Regions from separate parts of the Paenibacillus hexagrammi genome, predicted to be linked through region 2. Evidence: riboswitches for the same ligand, from Rfam matches in the RefSeq annotation. Region 2 holds a riboswitch; each other region holds the start of a gene.

Region 1 (6,746 bases), 2.4 Mb from region 2:
GGTCTACTGGTTCATATCCAAATTATAGACAAAGGGCCGCTTGCAATTATGCAAAGCAGCCCTTGAATTTGTAACCTTATTTCATTTCTTTTTGTCTATTGCCAAGGAAAGTCAATGCTTACCAAGCGAAAGCACTAGTAATAATGACCAGGAGAATAAACAGAACGAGAATTGCTGCGGAAGACGTGTAACCAACACCTGCACCTGCTAAGTTAGACATTCAAATCATCCTTTCGTTTTATGAATTATATAGTCAAGGGAAGTCAATGCTTACCAAGCGAAAGCACTAGTGATAATGACCAGGAGAATGAACAGCACGAGAATCGCTGCGGAAGACGTGTAGCCAACACCTGCACCTGCTAAGTTAGACATTCGAATCATCCTTTCGTGAATAGGTTATATGGTTAAGGGAAGGAATTGCTTACCAAGCAAAAGCGCTTGTGATAATGACCAATAGAATGAAGAGCACGAGAATCGCCGCGGAAGAAGTATACCCTACACCTGCACCAGTTACGTTAGACATTCAAATCATCCTTTCGTTGATGGGTTGTTGTTACATGGTTAGTATATGGGAAGATAGCCTGAGTGTATGGGCGAATTGAGGGATTGTGCGAATGCCCTTATGGATACAAAATAGGCGAATAGCCCTAGGAGCTCATACATACAGAAGGTTCCAGCATATACACATGAAACTTTGAACGAATGGAGATTATAGGAATACAACGTTTTGGGTGGGATCGAATTGCACTTTGCATTAGCACTTCTAGTAGCTATTATTGTTTGGCGGAAAGGTGTTTGGAGAGAATGGAGTAAATATCACACGACCATGATGTTTTTTGCAGTGGGTAATGTGACATATAATTTCCTTACGGCTAATTATTTTCTTTGGAAGATGAAGCCGGACTTTTTTCCCAATCATAGCATTACGGAGATGATCTATTCGTTCATTACGTTTCCTAGTACTGCACTGCTTTTCCTAAGTGCTTATCCAGAGTCCGATACATTCAAAGCCGTTATTCATCATGTAAAATGGATCCTTATTTATGTGCTCATTGAGTGGTTTTTTACAACGAATGACCGGATGATCTATCAGCATGGCTGGAACTTGTGGTGGTCGGCTGCCTTCGATGTGACGATGTTTCCGATCTTGCGGCTGCACCACAAGCGCCCGATATTGACATATGGAATATCCGTTGTATTATGCGTGTTCTGGATATGGATGTTTGATGTGCCTGTGAATGTACCGATTGAACAAAGGCACGGGTGACGGCAAAACTGGAATGTACTGGTATCCCATGTTATGATGGGGAAGCAGCGGCAAGTCTCAAGGAGAGGTATGAGCAAGACATGGAAGAGAAAACGGAGAAAACGTTTCATCTGTTAGGTATTATTGCAGGTGTGATCGTTGATAATTTGGGGACATTTATGTCTTCGGGGTTAATGGGCAGCATATATTTGTCTCTTCATGAAGGGGATAAAGAAGAGTTAATACAAGTGTATAATCACATCGGCTGGCTGATCTTGTTTATGGTTGTTGGCATGCTGTGGTCATTCTTCGGTGGCTATGTGGCAGCAAGGGTAGCCAGGCGGGCAGAGCTTATCAATGCAGCTTGTATTGGTGTAATTGGGGCTGGAATTGAATTTGATTCTTTTATTTCAAACCCTGGCATAGCTACCTGGTATCAGGTAATTGGGCTTTTGATCGTTATTCCTGTGTCCTTGCTTGGCGGAAAGATGGCTCTACGAAAAAAACAGCGTTCTACAACATGAAAACGTAAAAAGAGACTCGACCTACATCGAATAGGTGAGTCTCTTCCTATGTAACGGGATAACTAATTGGCCGGTGTTGGCATATAGCTGAGCATGGTTGTCCGTACGGATTCGGAGGTTTGCTGGAGGTCTATGTTTTCAAAGACATGCTCGCATTGCTTTCGGTAGGACACTTCTTCAATATAATGTTTCAAATAGTTGTCGACTACGTCTGCAGGTGTTTGGCGTGCGAGTAGGCGTTCCATAATCGTTTGTTTGTTTACATAGATGAAAATACGAATAGCCCGGTCTCCAAATTCGTACTTAAACCGGTTGGCTGCGTAGCGATTGACAATGACGTAGATGGACTCATGCTCTCTAAGAGCTTGCTCCAGATCTGCTCGTTTGATGCCATAGAAATTGCCGTCAATTTCAACTGTTTGAAAGAATTCGCCCGCAATATCCGCATCGATAAACGCTTTCCTCGATATAAATTTGTAATCCGTTCCCTCGATTTCTTTAGGTCTTGGTGTTCGAGTTGTGTAAGAGACAACCGATGAAAATCCGAGCTCCTCGGCAATGCGGCGGGCAATAGTTTTGCGTCCTGAACCGCTGGTGCCGGTAATCACAAAGATCAGTCCTTGCGCACGTTGTTCGCTCATCATGATTCCCCCTCCAATCGAAAGTTGAAAGCGTCATCCTTACACTTTTATTATAGTATGAAAATTCCGAAAATTAAAGAAGGAATACGTCTTTCTATGCTTCTCATGTATAATAAAATGTTGAAAGGAGAGGCTTCCCCTGAATTTAAGATCATTCATACAATTGAATCAATCGCTACTGCGAATTGTGCTTGCGTTGTTCATTGCGTCTTCCGGCAGTGTCCTACTCTTGCTATTAAGGATCATATGGTCGCACAGCACGCTCTACCATTGGCTGATTCTGCCTAATCTCATTTTGGCTTGGATCCCGCTTGTGGCAGCTTTAGTCGTACGATATGCATGGCAAAAAAAGCGGACTTCCGCTTCGGCATTTTATTTGGACTGGCATTCTGGCTGCTATTTTATCCCAACTCCCCTTATATCATTACTGACATCGTTCACTTGACGTACTTAAAAACCTCAATTCCGATCCAATATGATATATTGCTTAACGCGCTGACGGCATTTACCGCTCTGTTAACAGGATTATTATCATTGTACATTGTTCACGAGATGTTCATGGAGAAATTTCGCTCACGTACCGCGTGGCTGTTTGTCGGCGTTTTGCAGTTTTTGTGCAGTATAGGGGTTTTTCTGGGACGTTTTTTGCGTTGGAATAGTTGGGATATTGTGAGCGATCCTGTAGAGATTGTACAAGACTCATTGGATACGATAGAGTCAAGCAGTTCGCTTATTTTTATCTGTGCCATGATGCTCGTCATGTGCTGTTCCTATCTGATGGTATATACCATGCTGCGATATAGAAGATAGCGACTTTTCTGGGAAGGAGGGCAGAATATGCCTAGCTATGCAAATCACAGTTTGGAAGCTACGCAATTCCTTCAGCAAAAGACAGGAAGCACGCAGTTGGATTGCTATACGTACATAGATCCTGAAAACACCGAAAAAAGCTTTTTCGTCGTAAAAACGTCGAATAAGGTGATTCATGTTTCTTTCTCCGAAATTGAATATAATCCATTAGATTATAGGAGCTTGCTAGAGGGCTTATACCAAGTAATCTATGAATAATGCGTAGACAAGCGATAGTATTGATGATAGGATATTTCTAATTGCATATTTGGAATCAGGTGCCAAATGAACCTTTCATTTGGTTAAAAGGGAAGTCCGGTGAAAATCCGGCACGGACCCGCCACTGTAACGATGGCCGAATTATTTCGGCATCTTTTCGCACGAAAGTCACTGGAGCGTTTGCTCCGGGAAGACGCGAAGAGACGGTAATCGAAGTCAGGAGACCTGCCTGGTTTATCAACACTGCAAACCCTACGAGGAATTAGGGAGTGTTAGAGAGCGGTTGCTCCTTTTTTCTTCTTTTTTGGCGCGCTAACCAAGCACTTCTAACATGATTCTGTGTTGGAAGTGCTTTTTTTCATGCTTACATATCGTGAAACTGGGTTTTAGACGGGCAATTTTGTGAGAGGGGATGAAGATATGAAAGGGAAGTTGCTGATTATCGGCTTCGGTCCGGGAAGCTTTGAACATATGACCAGGCGGGCACGCGAAGCGATTCAAGAGAGTGAGGTCGTTATTGGCTACAACACATATGTGGACTTGATCTCAGGCCTGCTCACAGAACAACAAATCGTTCGAACAGGCATGACGGAGGAGGTCAGCAGAGCGCAAGAGGCAGTCCGGCAGGCTAATTCAGGCAAGAAGGTAGCAGTCATATCAAGCGGTGACGCAGGTGTATATGGAATGGCTGGACTCGTCTATGAGGTGCTGATGGAGCAGGGCTGGACACGGTCTGCAGGGGTTGAAGTGGAGGTCATCCCGGGTATTTCCGCTCTACATTCTGCAGGCTCGCTGCTTGGGGCGCCAATCATGCATGATGCTTGCACAATTAGCCTCAGTGATCACCTTACACCTTGGGAATTCATTGCCAAAAGAGTTGAGGCGGCGGGGCAGGCCGATTTTGTTATCGCTTTGTACAATCCGCGCAGCGGAAGAAGGACGAGGCAGATCGTGGAGACTCAGAGAATCCTCCTTCAATATCGTTCACCGGATACGCCCGTAGGTATTGTCAAGAGTGCGTATCGGGATCGGGAGCATGTCATCGTCACGACGCTATCTGAAATGTTGAACTACGAAATTGGCATGTTGACCACCATCATCATCGGCAATTCAAGCACTAAAAATTACGACGGGCTCATGATTACGCCAAGAGGCTATCAGCGCAAATATACGCTTGGAGCAGAGATTCAGCCTCTGAAGCCTCATCAAAGACTTCAAGCGGAGGCAGAGCCTTGGGCGCTTGCACAAGAAGAGGCGTCACAGGTAATCGGAGAATCAAGGAATACAAAGCCGTTAGTTCCGGCGCTGGGGTTCGATGAAACTTTGCAGGTAAGGCCAAATCTACATGAACTGGCTGTGGAGGCGCTCCAACTCGTTTCCCGAGGAAAAGGAGAAGAATCGTGTGCTGCACCAGTGCAGCTACCAGCACAACTACAGGCACAAACACTAATATCAGCTGAACTACGAGCACAAACGCAAGTACAATCGGCGGTGACAGCGACGAAATCAATCTTTGAATTCGCGGTTAGCCCTGGAATTGCCAATAAAAAGCTAAGCAGTACACAGTTAGTAGCTTTGGGACAAATCCTTGGGGATCGCGGAGATATGGAATACACGCCGCATCATCAGTTGATCGTAAGAATTCAAACGGAGAATCCGGTAGAAATAACAGAGGAGCTTGAAGCGCTGGGACTTCTGCTCTCTCCTATTGGAGACCTAGCGCAAATCAAAGCTTGTGATTTTTGTAATCTGGAAAAAAGTGAATCCATTCCTTATGCAGAGGCCATTCATAAGCGAGTCGGCAATCTCGAGGTTCCCAAAGAATTAAAGATAGGTTTTAACGGATGCGGGATGGCATGCTACGGTGCTGTACAACAGGATATCGGTATCGTGTACAGGAAAGAAAAGTTTGATTTGTTTCTTGGGGGCAAAACGGTGGGACGAAACGCGCATCCTGCCCAGCCTGTAGCTGAAGGAATCGAGCCAGGAGAGATTGTCGAGCTTGTAGCGCGAATCGTTGAACGATACAAGACAGAAGGACATCCGAATGAAAGATTCCATAAATTTTATAAGAGGGTGAAGGAGATCGAAGGGTACCGACATCAGGAAGCGCAAGGCTTTGTCATCGAAAATGCGGCCTGCGGGGATTAATGCTTGGATCATTTGCAATAGAAGTTCAGGAGGAGAACGAGATATGAATGCAGTTTTATTTGTTGGTCATGGCAGCAGGGATGAAGAAGGTAATGAAGAGGTCAGGCAATTTGTAGCTGATATTTCTGCAAGAATGAATGGTTTTTTAGTGGAAACGTGTTTCTTGGAGTTCGTTCTGCCTACGATTTCACAAGGAATTGAACGATGTATATCGCAAGGAGCATCACGTGTGATCGTGATACCGATTATATTATTTGCTGCCGGACACGCCAAAATCCATATTCCTGCAGCGATCGACGAAGCGAAGCTGAAATATCCGCAAGTTCAGTTCACCTACGGGAGACCAATCGGTGTTCACGATCAAATTCTTGACATCTTAACCTCACGGATTCTTGACTCTGGGATCCAAGTGGAGCAGGAGCAAGAGGACACGGCTCTCCTCGTCGTAGGACGCGGAAGCAGCGATCCAGACGCAAACAGTGATTTGTTCAAAATTTCTCGGCTTTTGTGGGAACGCCTTAAGGTCAAATGGGTGGAGACCGCCTTTATCGGGGTAACGGCTCCGCTGATTGATGAAGGTGTTGAACGATGTATCCGACTTGGAGCAAAGAAGGTTGTGATTCTCCCGTACTTCTTGTTCACGGGTGTGTTGATTCAAAGGATGGAAAGTTTGGTTGAGGGGTACGGCGAGAAGTATGTAAACCATGAGTTTGTGCTTGCTCCCTATTTCGGCTTCCATCCGATTCTGAAGGAAATTCTCATAAGCCGGGCGCTAGAGGCCGTCCAGGATGAGGTGAAAATGAACTGCGATATGTGTCAGTACCGTTTGGAAGCGATGAAGCATATCGACCATGATCATCATCATGATCACCATGGGCTTCATGATGAGCACCATCATGACCATGGACATGTTCACCATCATCATCATCGTGAGCACAACCATGAACACCACCAAGAGCATCACCAAGAGCACGATGAACACCACCATCAACACCAAGAGGAGAATCTTGGCCTTGAACATAATCATCATCACCGTCATGCGGATGTGCACGAGCGTGATCACGTCCAAGATCATCACCATGAGGAACACAGCGAACAACACGAACACGACCATAC
Region 2 (6,746 bases):
TAGATGAGACGAGTGCCAACCAGCATTCTCAATCTCATTCTCAATCACAATCACATTCACATTCACATTCTCATTCTCATTCTCATTCTCAATCACATTCACATACTCATTCTCATTCGCATTCACATAGTCACAGCGACCATTCCCATGAATAACCGTTGAATTCGAAGTCAGATCAGGTTTTTGCTACAATGGTAGCTGGAGGTGACGGCATGTCAATCAAATATTTTAGCTTGCAAGAGGCTAACGCGCTGATTCCTGAGATGGATCGGCAGCTGCAGGCTATTCAAGCTTTGAAGAAGCAATTCGACATGAAATATAGCGAGCTTCGTCGAAGTAAAGAGCTGCATGCAGGCATTCAAGGAAGTAACGGTGAAGATCTGTTCTTCGTGCAGGAAGCGGAGCTCGAATTTATACAAATTGAGGCGCGCAGCTTGATTCAGAGCTTTCAGCTTCAAGGGGTCGAACTGAAGGATATCGATACGGGATTAATCGATTTTCCGGCTATGATCGATGGCGAAGAGGTACTACTCTGCTGGAAGCAGGGTGAGGATGCCATACGCTACTATCACGGTGTGCACGATGGATTTGCGGGACGAAAGCCAATCACGGATCAAGGGACTAGTGATGATCATGAATAATCCAATCACTCTCTTTAGATTCAAACGACGTATGGCAGGCATGGTTTTGGTGCTGCTGCTCTTGCTTCTTGGGCTTTCATCACAACCAGGACAAGCTTTGGCACATGCATCTTTAGTGGAATCAACACCGCAAGCGGATAGCAAGTTTGCCGAGTCCCCGGCGGAGGTGTCTCTAACCTTTAACGAGCGTCTGGATGACGGACTTTTTTATATCAAGGTTTACAACAGCAAGGGTAGGGAAGCCGTGACCGATAAAGCGGTTATGAATGCGGATCACACAGGCATGATTCTGAAGCTTCCCCAATTGCCGGAAGGCGTATACTTGATCAGCTACCATGTGATTTCGGCAGACGGTCATCCCGTGGGAGGAAGCTATCCGATTACGGTCGGCAATCCTCCTCAGGAAGAAAAGCTGCAGTTGCCTACGGGACAAGTGTCCCATCAACATGGGCTTAGCAGCGGTTCCTTTAGTAATAAAGTCATGCTGCAGTATGCGTTTCGAGGGCTTTGGTATTTTACGGTTTTGGCTCTAGCGGGCTGGGTCATTTGGCTGAGATTGTTTCGCCGTAACCGAGATCAGAAGGGGACGCTCTCCGCATGGACATTGAATTTGCAGAGAGGGCATTTGATTGCGCTGCTGCTGCTCATTTTCACGCATGTGGAAGACTTGTTAGGCGGTGGAGGCGCTAGAGAGCTGTGGGAGCTGATGAGTGCTACAAGCGTAGGCATCAGTTGGGTGCTTCTGCTGCTGCTGTCCTTCATCGGTTTCGCGGTTGTTGGAAGATGGGCCCTGCTAGACATCGTCTGGGGACTCGCGCTTTTGGCTGTCAAGTGCTTTAGCGGGCACGCCGCTTCCTTTTCACCGTACGCGGTAACCGTTACACTTGACTTTGTCCATCTGGCTGCGGCCGCTTTATGGGTAGGCGGGCTGCTCATGCTGTTGGTGAAGTGGCTGGGCAAAACCGAAGACAGAGCTACATTCATTCGAGCATTTTCCAGGATGGCATTTTTGTCTATTCTTGTTTTGGTCGTATCCGGATTTATATCCATATGGTTATTCCTTCCGAATTGGCATTATTTGCTTTACTCGGGCTGGGGTCAATTTATGCTGGCCAAGATTGGCGCCGTCGTGTTGGTACTGGTTACAGGTATCATTCTGCGCATTTTGTTAAGAAAGAAGAAAGATGGGCAGGTCCACATTTGGGTCAAAATTGATTTTAGTCTGATGGCTGTTATTATTCTGCTTGTAGGATTGATCACTTATTTGGCTCCCATTCCGGCTAACGAGCCGCTCATGTACCACGTTATGGGGGACAAGATCCATATGACTGCTGAAATCACGCCTAAGGTGCAGGGTACCAATACCTTCGTGACCAAGGTGTGGCTGCCCGAGAAGCTTGGAGAGCCCAAGCATGTCGAAATGATCTTACACTACGTGGATGATAAGAACATTTCGCCCATTCAGGTACCGGTCGCTCCTTATAAAGAAGAAGATCAGCTGGAGTCGTATGGCGACTTGGCCTCATACAGCTATAAGGTTTCTGGCGCGTACTTAACCCTGCGGGGGAACTGGGATCTTGAGATTCGGGTAATGGATTCGGAGGACAACGAGACCGTGTACCATAAAGATTTTATTTTGTATTAGCTGCTTGATCATCGAAAGGAGTAGGTGAGCGCGTATGGCATGGCACAACATTCTTGAGCAGGAGTTGATCTCAATCAAATGGGATGATCGCGATCAGGAGGCCATTATTGAAGTGAACGATGGCGGTATTGCACCGAGCTACGTCACCTTGCGGCTGGAAGCGCGAGAGATTGACCAGTTGATCGGAGCGCTGAATGAAATTCAAGCCAAGATCCGGGCTGCCAAAAGAGAGTAACCGGCTCTTTATAAGCCATGAACTATTTCTCTCAACAAGCAGGAATATGGGGAATGTTGACGAATTGTTGATAGCGGTATTTTAAAAGTGAATCATGAAACTATCAGGTGCCCTTGTGAGAGCAAGGGGTAACAGGGAATCGGGTGCAAATCCCGAGCGGTCCCGCCACTGTAATCGGGGAGTACACTCTTACGCCAGTCACTCGTTGTCATGACGGGGAAGACAAGAGGAAGCGTTGATCCGAGAGCCAGGAGACCTACCTGATCGTGTTCACACCACAAACCTTCGTGGAAAGGAGCGGTGTACCATGCAAATCTAGCAGCGAGACTCTCGGTACTCGTATGCTCTTTTTGTGGCGTACATACGGCCAATCCTTCAGGGATTGGTCTTTTTTGGTTTACAGGCATTTATCTCAATGGACAGAAAGGAAATTGTAAACATGACATTCAAAAAAATGTTAAGCACGCTGATGCTCATCTTCGGATTTACCGTGTATCTGCTTCTCAATGATCCGCAGCAAGCGTACGCTATGCACATTATGGAGGGATTTCTCCCGCTGAAATGGGTGCTGATCTGGTGGGCGGTTTTCTTGCCTTTCTTTGTCTTAGGCTTGCGTTCGCTGATTCGAATTACAAAGGAAGCGCCGGAGCTGAAGATGATGCTTGGCTTGGCGGGGGCCTTTACGTTTGTACTCTCTGCGCTCAAAATTCCTTCCGTTACCGGAAGCAGCTCGCATCCGACAGGGACAGGTCTCGGAGCCGTGATGTTCGGACCGCTGCCAATGAGCGTCCTGGGCTCGATCGTGCTATTGTTTCAAGCAGTATTACTGGCGCATGGCGGATTGACAACATTAGGGGCTAATGCCTTCTCCATGGCAGTCGCAGGTCCGATCGTTGGCTATTGGGCGTATAAAGTGATGATGAAATCCACCGGCAAACAAAAGCTGTCCATCTTCACGGCAGCAGCTCTAGCGGACCTATCCACGTATGTGATTACATCCATACAATTGGCGTTGGCGTTTCCGGCGGAACACGGAGGCGTATGGGCGTCGTTTTTGAAATTCGGCGGTATCTTCGCCATCACACAGATTCCTTTGGCGATTAGCGAGGGATTGCTTACCGTATTAATTTGGAATTGGCTGCAGGCCTACAGCTCCAACGAGTTATCCATCTTGCAGCGTACGATGAAAGGAGTCCGGGAGTCATGAAAATCCGTACACATTCCTTCATTTTAATAGCGATCATCGTGTTACTTGCCGTTCTGCCTCTTATATTTGTAAGCGGGGACTTCGGCGGGGCGGACGATGCCGCGGAAGGCTTGATTCAAACACTTGCTCCTTCCTACGTGCCGTGGTTCTCGTCGCTGTTTGAGCTTCCTTCGGAAACGGAGAGCCTGCTGTTCGCTTTACAGGCGGCAATTGGAGCCGGCTTCATCGGATATGCCATCGGCGTCTTCAAAGGGCGGGCCTCCAGAGATAAAGACGTATGATGAAGCTGATTGATGCCCTATCCTATAACAACAAGCTGCGGACGGTTTCTTCCGAGTGGAGAAGCAGCTTCGCAGCCATTCTTTTCCTGCTGTCTTATCTAGCGCATCCTTTCATACAAATTCTAGTGCTGCTCTGGATGTCGGTCTGGATTGTAGCCTATGCAGGAATACCGCTAAAATATTTTCTCACACTTTTATCGATGTCCAGTGTTTTCTTTCTTGCCAGTTTACCTGGTATATTAATTGAGTTTACAGCCGGCACATTCTTGATTTCAGCCTCCGGGCTGAGTCTCGCCCTTCATTTGTGGTTGCGGACTACGGTTTGCGTGTCATGCATGCTGTTTCTTGTTTTTACAGTGCCTGTTTCCGAATGGATGCAGCTCTTGAATAAGCTTCGTGTACCCTCCTTAGTGATTGAAATTATGATGATTATGTACCGATTCTTGTTTGTACTCTCCGACACTGCCCATGATATGTTTGTGGCTCAGCGAGCTCGAGGCGGACATAGGGGGCTGGCAAACGGACTGCGCGACACCGCTATGATTATTGTTAGGTTGTTTGCCAAGACCATGTACAGATATAAAGCGCTGTCGTTCGGTCTCTTATCAAGAGGCTTTACGGAGCATATAGAGTTACCTATTTCTCCAAGAAAGTCAGTATCGCTGAGATATTGGACGGAAGGTCTTCTAGGAATATTGCTCTTGATCATGTTAGAGTGGATGCTTGAATGGAAAGGGGAAAGGTGATGACCGCTATTTTAGAGGCGCGAGGAATCAGCTACCGCTATCCCGGAACGTCTGCGGATGCGCTTCATGAATTATCCCTGCAGATTCCTATGGGAAAAAAGACCGCCATATGCGGGCACAACGGCTCGGGGAAATCAACATTTTTTCTTCATACAATCGGTATTCATAAGCCTGCAAAAGGGAGTTTGTTGTGGAAGGGCAGCGAGATTTCTTACAAGAGGGAGTCTATTCAACGCTTGCGTAGGCAGATCGGACTTGTGTTTCAGGACCCGGAGCAGCAGCTGATTTTGAACACGCCCCTTGAGGATGTATCCTTCGGTCTTCGCAATGCAGGTGTGTCAGAGCAGGAAATCAACGAAAGAACCGCAGCTATATTAAGCGTGATGGGCCTTAGCGAATTGTCGGATACACCTATACATCAATTAAGCTTGGGGCAAAAGAAGCGGGTAGCGCTTGCAGGTGTCTTGGTGCTTGAACCCGACTTGCTGATTTTGGATGAACCGACGGCTTATCTGGACCGGGTATCGGAGCAGCAGCTAATCGAAGAACTGAATCGGATCCACAGCCGGGGAATCGGCATGGTGATGGCGACGCATGATATGAATCTGGCTTATTCTTGGGCGGATTGGATTCTTGTGATGGATCGAGGATCCTGTGTGCTGCAGGGAACGCCGGAATATGTATTTGGCAGAGGGGATCAGCTGCATGATCTGGGACTGGAGCTTCCGATGCTGCTGGACTTGTGGCGTTCCTTACCTGAACATGTCCGCGCCGGGCAAGCTCCTCCCAGAGATCTTGCTGCTTTCAAACAATTGATTGAGAAGCTTTAGATATCATGCTCTACACATGATTCGAAGGGATTAGCTCTCTTTCCACGCCTGAGGATGGTTGTCACTGACAAGCTCTACTGCACTTGCATTAGCGGCTACCTGTTCAGGCGTTTTGCAGCCTGGAATTACCGTTGTCACAGCCGGATGCTTCAAGCACCAGGCAAGAGCCCACTTCGCCATATCCATGCCGGCAGGCACTTCTTCTTGCTGAATGCGCTGAACTTCCTCCAGCTTTTTCATAGTGCTCTCTTGATCGTGGCGATGACGCACATCAGTTTTGTCAAAAACAGCACCGGGCTTGTATTTCCCGCTCAAATAGCCGCTGGCTAAAGGTACCCTAGCTAATACACCTAGATCTTGCTGCTGGCAGGAAGGAAACACCAATTCCTCCGGAGCACGGTCAAGCCTGTTATAGACGACTTGGATAGCCTGGGAATTCACTCTTGTGGAAGCTTCTGTTTGATGAATGTTGCTGTTGCTGCCAATCGAAGTCCCAAGATGTCTTACCTTACCTGCTTTGACCTGCTCATTCAATACATTCCATAGCTCATCGCTATCGAACGCCGAGTCTGGCCCTGAGTGAAATTGATACAAATCTATGTAGTCCGTTTGAAGCGCTTTAAGCGAAGCATCCAATTGTTTAACAACGTCTTGAGCTGTGTAATTATCCGTTCTTGTAAAGCGTTCGTGAAAGTGATGTCCGAACTTGGTTGCTACAATCCAATCTTCACGCTTGCGTCTGGATAAATAACTGCCGATGAATGATTCGGATAAGTGATCGCCGTAGCATTCCGCCGTATCAATGAGATTAATGCCGAGCTCCGCGGCTTTATCCAGAATGGCATCTGCTTCGTCTTGGGTGTAATCCAATCCCCATTCCCCGCCAAATTGCCATGTGCCGACGCCAACGATGGAAACCTTTAATTCTGTTTTTCCAAGTCTACGATACTTCATCGTTTACACGCTCCTTTATAGGGTGTCCAAGTTCATTAAACGATATTGGCGAATCATTGTCAAAACGAGTGAAACAATTTTTATCCTGCATTAATGTTTGTGTTGCCCATTTCCTTTACGCTGAGAAAAGCGCATGAAAACTTGCTCAGTAAAGGAGAATCGTATGAACAAAATACTCTCGTTTGTCAAGGAATGGGTTCCGAGTGT
Region 3 (6,746 bases), 140 kb from region 2:
ATCCAAATCGGACAGATTTGTGTGCTTCCTGATCAAAGAGAGGTTAGTGTTGCCGGTTCACCCATAGAGCTTACTCCAAAAGAATTCGAATTGCTGCTGTTTCTCTGCAAGCATCGTGGCAAGGTGCTTAGCCGCCAGCAGCTGCTCCATGGGGTTTGGGACTACCACTTCCTCGGTGATACCCGCATAGTCGATGTACACATCTCACATCTCCGTGACAAAATCGAGGGCAATGCCCGCAGTCCGCAATATATCGTGACCATCCGAAATGTCGGATACAAGCTGACAGAACCCGCGGTCAAGGAATCTCTGGCCTAAATGAAAATAAAGCTTATTCAAAATCAGCTGTACTGCTGACCTGAATAAGCTTATTTATTTGCGGTCTACATATCATCAAAAGAAAAATCATCATCGCTAAGTGGCTCCACATGAATCGTTCGTACATAGCCATTGCCTTTTTTTGAGAAAAAGTCATGCTGCTTCGTCTTCGTACTCAGCCCGTTAAGAACAATCGGATTAATGTCCTCATCCGGGAATTCAGGATCCAGACCTAGATTCATAAAGGCTTTATTCGCGTTATACCGCAAGAACGCCTTCACATCCTGAGCTAGACCAATGGAGGCATACAACTCTTCCGTGTAACGCTCCTCGTTAGCGTGAAGCTCTGCCAGAAGCCCTTTCAGCTCCTCATAGGCTTCGTCCTGCTCCCCGGGACTGAGCTCGTCGTACACTTCCTGTGCAAGAACGCCTACATAGAGACCATGAATACTCTCATCACGTAAAATCAAATCAATAATCTCACCGCTGCTGGTCATCTTGCCTTGTCCGGCCAAATATAACGGGTAAAAGAATCCGCTGTAGAACAGGTAGCTTTCCAAGAGAACCGATGCCGCCATCGCCATATACAACTGCTTACGCGTCTCAATCGTGTCGTAATAGCGGGAGATGGTATTGGCTTTAAACTGAAGATAAGGATTTTCCTCCACCCATTGGAAGATATCATTGATCTCCTCTGTGGAAGAAAGTGTTGTGAAAATGCTGCTGTACGACTTGGCGTGAATTTGCTCCATCATCCCCATAAAGCTGAGCACAGCCTTACGCTGCAGGCCTTCCACATGCTCCAGAATCTTCGGCATACCAACGCCGCCCTGCATCGTGTCGAGCAGCGTAAGCCCTCCCAGAACCTTCATATACAGCGCTTGTTCGGCCGGGCTGAGCGTCATCCAGGACATCTTGTCGTCGGATAGCGGGATCTCTTCGTCCGTCCAGAATTGCATAATATTTTGATTCCAGAATGTGATGGTGAAATCATCGTCAGGTCTGTTCCAGTTGACGGCTCTCTTGATGCTGCTCATGTTCGATTTGTTCCCCTTCCCGTTATACCGAACAGCTAATACATTCTTCAACGGATAGCTGATTGGTTCGTGTATAATAGAGCGATTTTAGTCCTTTGCGTGCAGCGTAAACATAGTAACGAGCAAGCTCTCTTGTCGTAACGTCGCTGTTTACATGCAGAACCGTCGAGATTCCTTGATCCACATGCGTTTGAATCTCTGCAATCAAATCTAGTATCTTGAATTGATTCATTTGATAGGCGGATTTGTAAAAGAAGAAATTGTCCCGTGCCAGGAACGGCATCGGATAATACGTCGTCGAATTCGCATACGTGCGCGTTTCAATCGGCTCTACGATCGGCATTACACTCGACGTGGCATTTTGAATATATGAAATGCTCTGCGTAGGCGCAATAGCCATTCTGTAGGCATGGTACAACCCGTGAACGCGCACCTCATCCTTCAGCCTGCTCCAGTCGTCAGGAGTTGGGATCTGCATGCCTTCAAACAAGGATTTCGCTTTATCAGTAACAGGCCGGTAATCGGTCTGGATATATCGTTCAAAATAATTTCCGTTCGCGTACTCCGAAAGCTCGAAGCCGTCGAAGGTTTTGCCCTTTTCCTTGGCGATTTCCATACTTCTCTCAATGGAGTAGTAGTTCATAGCCATAAAAAAGGTGCGCACGAAGTCTTTGGCTTCGTCACTTTCATAGCTGATTCGATTCTTGGACAAGTAACCGTGCAGATTCATCGCACCTAGTCCAACAGAATGCAGCTCCCGGTTCGCCTTGGCAACACCAGGGGCGTTAGCAACTGTCGTCATGTCACTCACAGCCGTTAGTGCTGTCATGCCCTCGTGCACCGATTCGCGTAGCTTTTTCAAGTCCATCACATTCGCAATGTTAAGAGATGCCAGATTGCAGCTGATATCACGACGAATGATATTGTCAGCGCCGTAGTCACCGATCTCCAGAAGTCTCTTGAAGCTGAAAAATCTCCGTGCACAGATTGGACATCTTGATGGCGCCGATCTGTTTCAGCGGATGAGCCAAGTTCGCATTCGTTCGGTTCATAATATATGGATAGCCGGATTCCAGCTGTGTTGTCGCAATTTTTACCAGCATCTCACGAGCGCTCATTACGACTTTCTTCTTCACTCGAGAATCTGCGAGTAGTACGTCATACATCTCATCGAGATCCATGTCGTCCAGATGCTGACCGTATGCTTTATAAACGGTATAAGGAGCAAACACGTGAAGAGGTTGGTTCTCTTCAGCAAGCTTGTAGAATTGATTAGGAACAATTAATCCGATTGACAATGTCTTCAAACGCGTCTTCTCGTCAGCGTTAATCTTTTTGCTGTCCAGGAATTCCATGACGTCCCAGCCGAAGATATTGTAATAGGCAGCTCCTGAGCCTTTACGTTGACCCATTTGGTCCGCATAGGAGAATGCATCCTCCATCAGCTTCATGACAGGCATAATGCCTTTAGCCGCACGCTCAACGCCTTTAATCGACTCTCCGCGACCGCGCAGCTTGGATAAGTTAACGGCAACTCCGCCGCCAATTTTGGAAAGCTGCATACAGGTTCCGAGCACATAATTAATCGAGTTAAGGGAGTCATCCATCTCCAGCAGGAAGCAGGATACCATTTCGCCTCTGCGGCTCTTGCCGGCATTGAGGAAGGTAGGCGTTGCAGGCTGCAGCCTCTGCTCCATCATGGATTTGGCCAGATCTTTGGCTGTATGTACATCACCCCGCCCCAAATGAAGCGCTACAATCGCCACACGGTCCGCATAGTGCTCCAGATATTGCGTCTTGTCATCGCTTCGTAATGCATAATCCGTATAGAATTTGGAAGCCGCCATATAAGAAGAGAATTCAAACTGATAGTCGTGCGTGATCTTGTATATATCTTCAACCTCGGATGCCGAATATTTCTCGTACACATCCTCGTAATAGTTTTGTTCGATCATGTAACGAACCTTGCTTGCCGTGTCGGGAAAGCTCATGCTGTTGTGATTTACTTCTTCCATAAATACGCGAACTGCTTCTTTATCCTTCTCCAATTGAAAGAAGCCATCGGCACCACGCTGCAACAGCTCGTTGTTTAACTCAATATGCCGCAATTGCTTGCACCCCCTGAACAAATCGCTGTACATCTTGACGTGTTCCGGACAATTCGAATTTACTCAGCACCGGAACTCCGTATTTCTCTGCAATACGGTCGGCGCTCTTGGCGAAACCGTCTCCCCAATTCTTATTGCCGCTTGCTGCTACGCCTTGAAGTCTGGCATGATTCCGTTCCAAGAAGCCAGAGACCTTCTCCGGGATTTGACCAAAGCCCGTTGTGTAGGTTACAAGCACAAACGGCTCGTCCATCCTCAACGCTTCATCTATCTGAACGGCCGGCAAATTTACTTTTTTGATAAACCTGCGAACATTACCTGTCTTCGAATCGTAAGCAATCAGCATCGAAACTTGTCTCCTTTTGGCACATGAAAATGGCGCATTCGGCATGCTTGAAGGACCGAATACGCCACTATATGGACGAGTACATACTACTACATCTAGTGGGAGTCAGGACACCTTCCTATCAACCGTAGGGGTGTGTCAACGAACAGGCAGGTCTCCTGACTTGGCGTCATGGCTAGCGTCCGCCTTCCCGATTTGCAGTCCAAGAAACCTAAGCAAACCAGTGGCTTGTGAGACGTAAGCTCTGCCTAACAGTGGCGGGACCGCGCCGGATTTGCACCGGACTTCCCTATTAAGCTGCTGCGTTTCTATGAAACTAGAAGCACCTGTTCATTACGATATATAGTTGATAGATTCAAATTTATATCAATATATTGTGCTTGTCAATGAGAAAATCGACTTAGATTTCCTATAAAATAGTGTCATGTTGGGTATAACCCACCTACTATTCAGTACATAATATGTGGATAATGCCTTCCATATTTAGGGATTGACAAATGAATATTTCAAGCGAATCCTTGCTGTATCTGGCTTCATCCGGTTTGAAGGACAGTAAATTCTCACCCCATATATGGGGATATTCCCTGGAGGAATTGGGGATAAAGTGGGGATAAGGAGTGTCACAAATCTTTTGGAAATCTACGGATTGACATACTAGATATAGAGAAAAGACTACCCTCGTTCGATCGTACGAACGAGGGTAGTCTTTTAAGTGCCGTTTACAAGCTACGACAAAATTAGCTATTACGCTTTTGGAAGTCTACCATGAAATCAGCCAGTGCTTTGCAGGATTCGTATGGCACGGCATTATACGTAGAAGCTCTCAGACCGCCAACGCTGCGGTGACCTTTCAGTCCGACAAAGCCTTCTTGCTGCGTCTCCTTGATGAACTTCTTCTCAAGCTCTTCATCCTGCAGGCGGAACGTCACATTCATCATGGAACGGCTTCCTGCATCGACTGGACCGCGGTAGAAGCCGCCGCTTTGATCGATTGCGCTGTAAATCAAGCCTGTTTTCTCACGGTTCTTTGCTTCAACTGCAGTTAGACCGCCTTGCTCCTTGATCCACTTCAGAACAAGGTTGACCATGTAGATCGAATAAACCGGAGGTGTATTGTACAAGGAATTGTTCTTACCATGAATTTCGTAACGCAGCATCGTCGGAATCGTCTTCGGCAGATCTTGAAGCATGTCCTCTTTGATGATGACAACTGTCACCCCGGATGGACCCAGGTTCTTCTGCGCACCGGCATAGATCATGCCGAACTTGGATACATCTACCGGACGGCTAAGGATATCACTGGACATATCAGCAATCAGCGGCACATTTCCTGTCTCCGGATAGCTTTGGAATTGCGCGCCTTCAATGGTCTCATTGGATGTTACATGAAGATAGGCCGAATCTGGGTGAATCTGGATTTCGCTCAAATCAGGAATTTTCATGAACTTCTGTTCTTTGGAGCTGGCCGCGATCGCAACCTCTCCAAACAAGCCTGCTTCTTGAATCGCCTTCTCCGCCCATGCTCCTGTCAGAACATAGCTGCCCACCTTACCGGACTTTAAGAAATTCATCGGGATCATCGCGAATTGCGTGCTTGCGCCGCCTTGCAGGAATTGAACTTGATACCCGTCCGGGATGCCGAACAGCTCCTTCAACAGCTGCTGTGTTTCATTATGTACTTGCTCGTATTCGGCGCTGCGATGCGAAATTTCCATAATCGACATGCCAATTCCCTTGAATTCGACAAGCTCTTCCTGTGCTTTCTGCAGCACTTCGAGTGGAAGAGCCGCCGGCCCCGCATTAAAATTGTAGGCCCGATTTCCCATGAATAACCACACCTTTGCTTTTGTATTATGGCTATGATAGCAAGATTCGCTTCACGCATCAAGTAAAACCTTAGATGGAAATGCTAAGCTGAAGAGCATCCGCTGTGTTCGCAAATTCCATTTCATCAGGAGGATATCAATGCAAAATACGACAGCACAATCAGCCGACTTCCGACTATTCGTCGGCATTCGCCCTCCAGAGCCCGTCAAGGCAGCTCTGGAGGCATGGCGAAGCAGCGCCCATACAGCGCTGCCCTTCCAGAAGTGGACGCACCCTGAGGACGTCCACGTTACGCTCTTCTTCCTCGGCGACACCTCCGCCGAGGCTACTGATGCGCTGGCGCAGGACCTGCGCCAGCTGGCCGCGGCGCAGCCGCCGCTCACACTGCACGCCGAGGGTCTCGGCGTGTTCGGCCCTCCGGCGGCGCCGTCGGTGCTGTGGGCGGGCGTCGCCGGCGACCTCGATGCGCTGCACAGGCTGCAGCGCGAGGTGACGGGCGCCTGCGCCCGCCACGGCTTCGCGGCCGAAGCCCGGGGCTACCGGCCGCACATCACGCTGGCCCGCCGCTACCGCACAGCGGCGGGGGCATTTCGCCGCGCCGCGCTTGCGCAGGCGGCGCCTGCGGCGGTCTGGCCCGCGTGGCGGGTAGAGGACATCGTCCTCTACCGCAGCCACTTGGGCCGGCAGCCGTCGTACGAGCCGATCGGCGAATTCCCGCTCGGCGGATAAATAATTGCTGCTTGCTGCACAGCGGCAAGCAGCACGCTCACTCAGGATCTTATTGTAGTCTCTGGGTATGTAGATTCCCATATGTAGATTCCATACATAGAGACTGATATCTAGTCCTTGGCAACCAGATTCCCGTGTATAGATTTTGTGAAAATGTGCCAATCATTCGGAGTACGCCACTGCAATACTTTCATGGCAAATCTGCTCGAATAAGCAGTGAATTTTTCTTTCTCTGATCTTCCTAATTAAATTAAAATACAACCTTCAACCTGCCACTAAGTCCTGACCGCTCGTCGGTGCATTCAAATTCCTTAATCCAGCAGCACCTGCTGTGCCGGTCCGCGTCCTAGCTGAAACATCGTCTGCAATTGGCTGACGGTG

The links. A riboswitch is a leader RNA that binds a small molecule or an ion and turns the genes downstream of it on or off. The one in region 2 is predicted to bind cobalamin.
Region 1: it holds a riboswitch for cobalamin, as region 2 does, so the genes downstream of both, cobJ (precorrin-3B C(17)-methyltransferase) here and L0M14_RS04455 (energy-coupling factor ABC transporter permease) in region 2, are expected to answer to the same signal.
Region 3: it holds a riboswitch for cobalamin, as region 2 does, so the genes downstream of both, nrdI (class Ib ribonucleoside-diphosphate reductase assembly flavoprotein NrdI) here and L0M14_RS04455 (energy-coupling factor ABC transporter permease) in region 2, are expected to answer to the same signal.

Annotation. Positions count from the first base shown of each region.
Region 1 is NZ_CP090978.1:3,357,665-3,364,410, reverse strand. It holds gene L0M14_RS15255 (YjcZ family sporulation protein) at 119-220, opposite strand; gene L0M14_RS15250 (YjcZ family sporulation protein) at 271-372, opposite strand; gene L0M14_RS15245 (YjcZ family sporulation protein) at 422-523, opposite strand; gene L0M14_RS15240 (CBO0543 family protein) at 743-1,267, shown strand; gene L0M14_RS15235 (hypothetical protein) at 1,348-1,770, shown strand; gene L0M14_RS15230 (guanylate kinase) at 1,833-2,414, opposite strand; gene L0M14_RS15225 (DUF1361 domain-containing protein) at 2,751-3,221, shown strand; gene L0M14_RS15220 (hypothetical protein) at 3,249-3,479, shown strand; cobalamin riboswitch at 3,520-3,726, shown strand; gene cobJ (precorrin-3B C(17)-methyltransferase) at 3,900-5,630, shown strand; gene L0M14_RS15210 (sirohydrochlorin chelatase) at 5,674-6,746, shown strand, end outside.
Region 2 is NZ_CP090978.1:975,568-982,313, forward strand. It holds gene nikR (nickel-responsive transcriptional regulator NikR) at 1-155, shown strand, start outside; gene L0M14_RS04440 (DUF2203 domain-containing protein) at 213-641, shown strand; gene L0M14_RS04445 (copper resistance CopC/CopD family protein) at 553-2,286, shown strand; gene L0M14_RS04450 (hypothetical protein) at 2,321-2,521, shown strand; cobalamin riboswitch at 2,610-2,799, shown strand; gene L0M14_RS04455 (energy-coupling factor ABC transporter permease) at 2,961-3,728, shown strand; gene L0M14_RS04460 (energy-coupling factor ABC transporter substrate-binding protein) at 3,725-4,009, shown strand; gene cbiQ (cobalt ECF transporter T component CbiQ) at 4,006-4,755, shown strand; gene L0M14_RS04470 (energy-coupling factor ABC transporter ATP-binding protein) at 4,755-5,585, shown strand; gene L0M14_RS04475 (aldo/keto reductase) at 5,616-6,539, opposite strand; gene lepB (signal peptidase I) at 6,703-6,746, shown strand, end outside.
Region 3 is NZ_CP090978.1:1,120,397-1,127,142, reverse strand. It holds gene L0M14_RS05100 (response regulator transcription factor) at 1-318, shown strand, start outside; gene nrdF (class 1b ribonucleoside-diphosphate reductase subunit beta) at 384-1,355, opposite strand; partial or broken gene nrdE (class 1b ribonucleoside-diphosphate reductase subunit alpha) at 1,378-3,463, opposite strand; gene nrdI (class Ib ribonucleoside-diphosphate reductase assembly flavoprotein NrdI) at 3,450-3,809, opposite strand; cobalamin riboswitch at 3,941-4,154, opposite strand; gene serC (3-phosphoserine/phosphohydroxythreonine transaminase) at 4,547-5,635, opposite strand; gene thpR (RNA 2',3'-cyclic phosphodiesterase) at 5,775-6,365, shown strand; partial or broken gene L0M14_RS05070 (NUDIX hydrolase) at 6,677-6,746, opposite strand, start outside.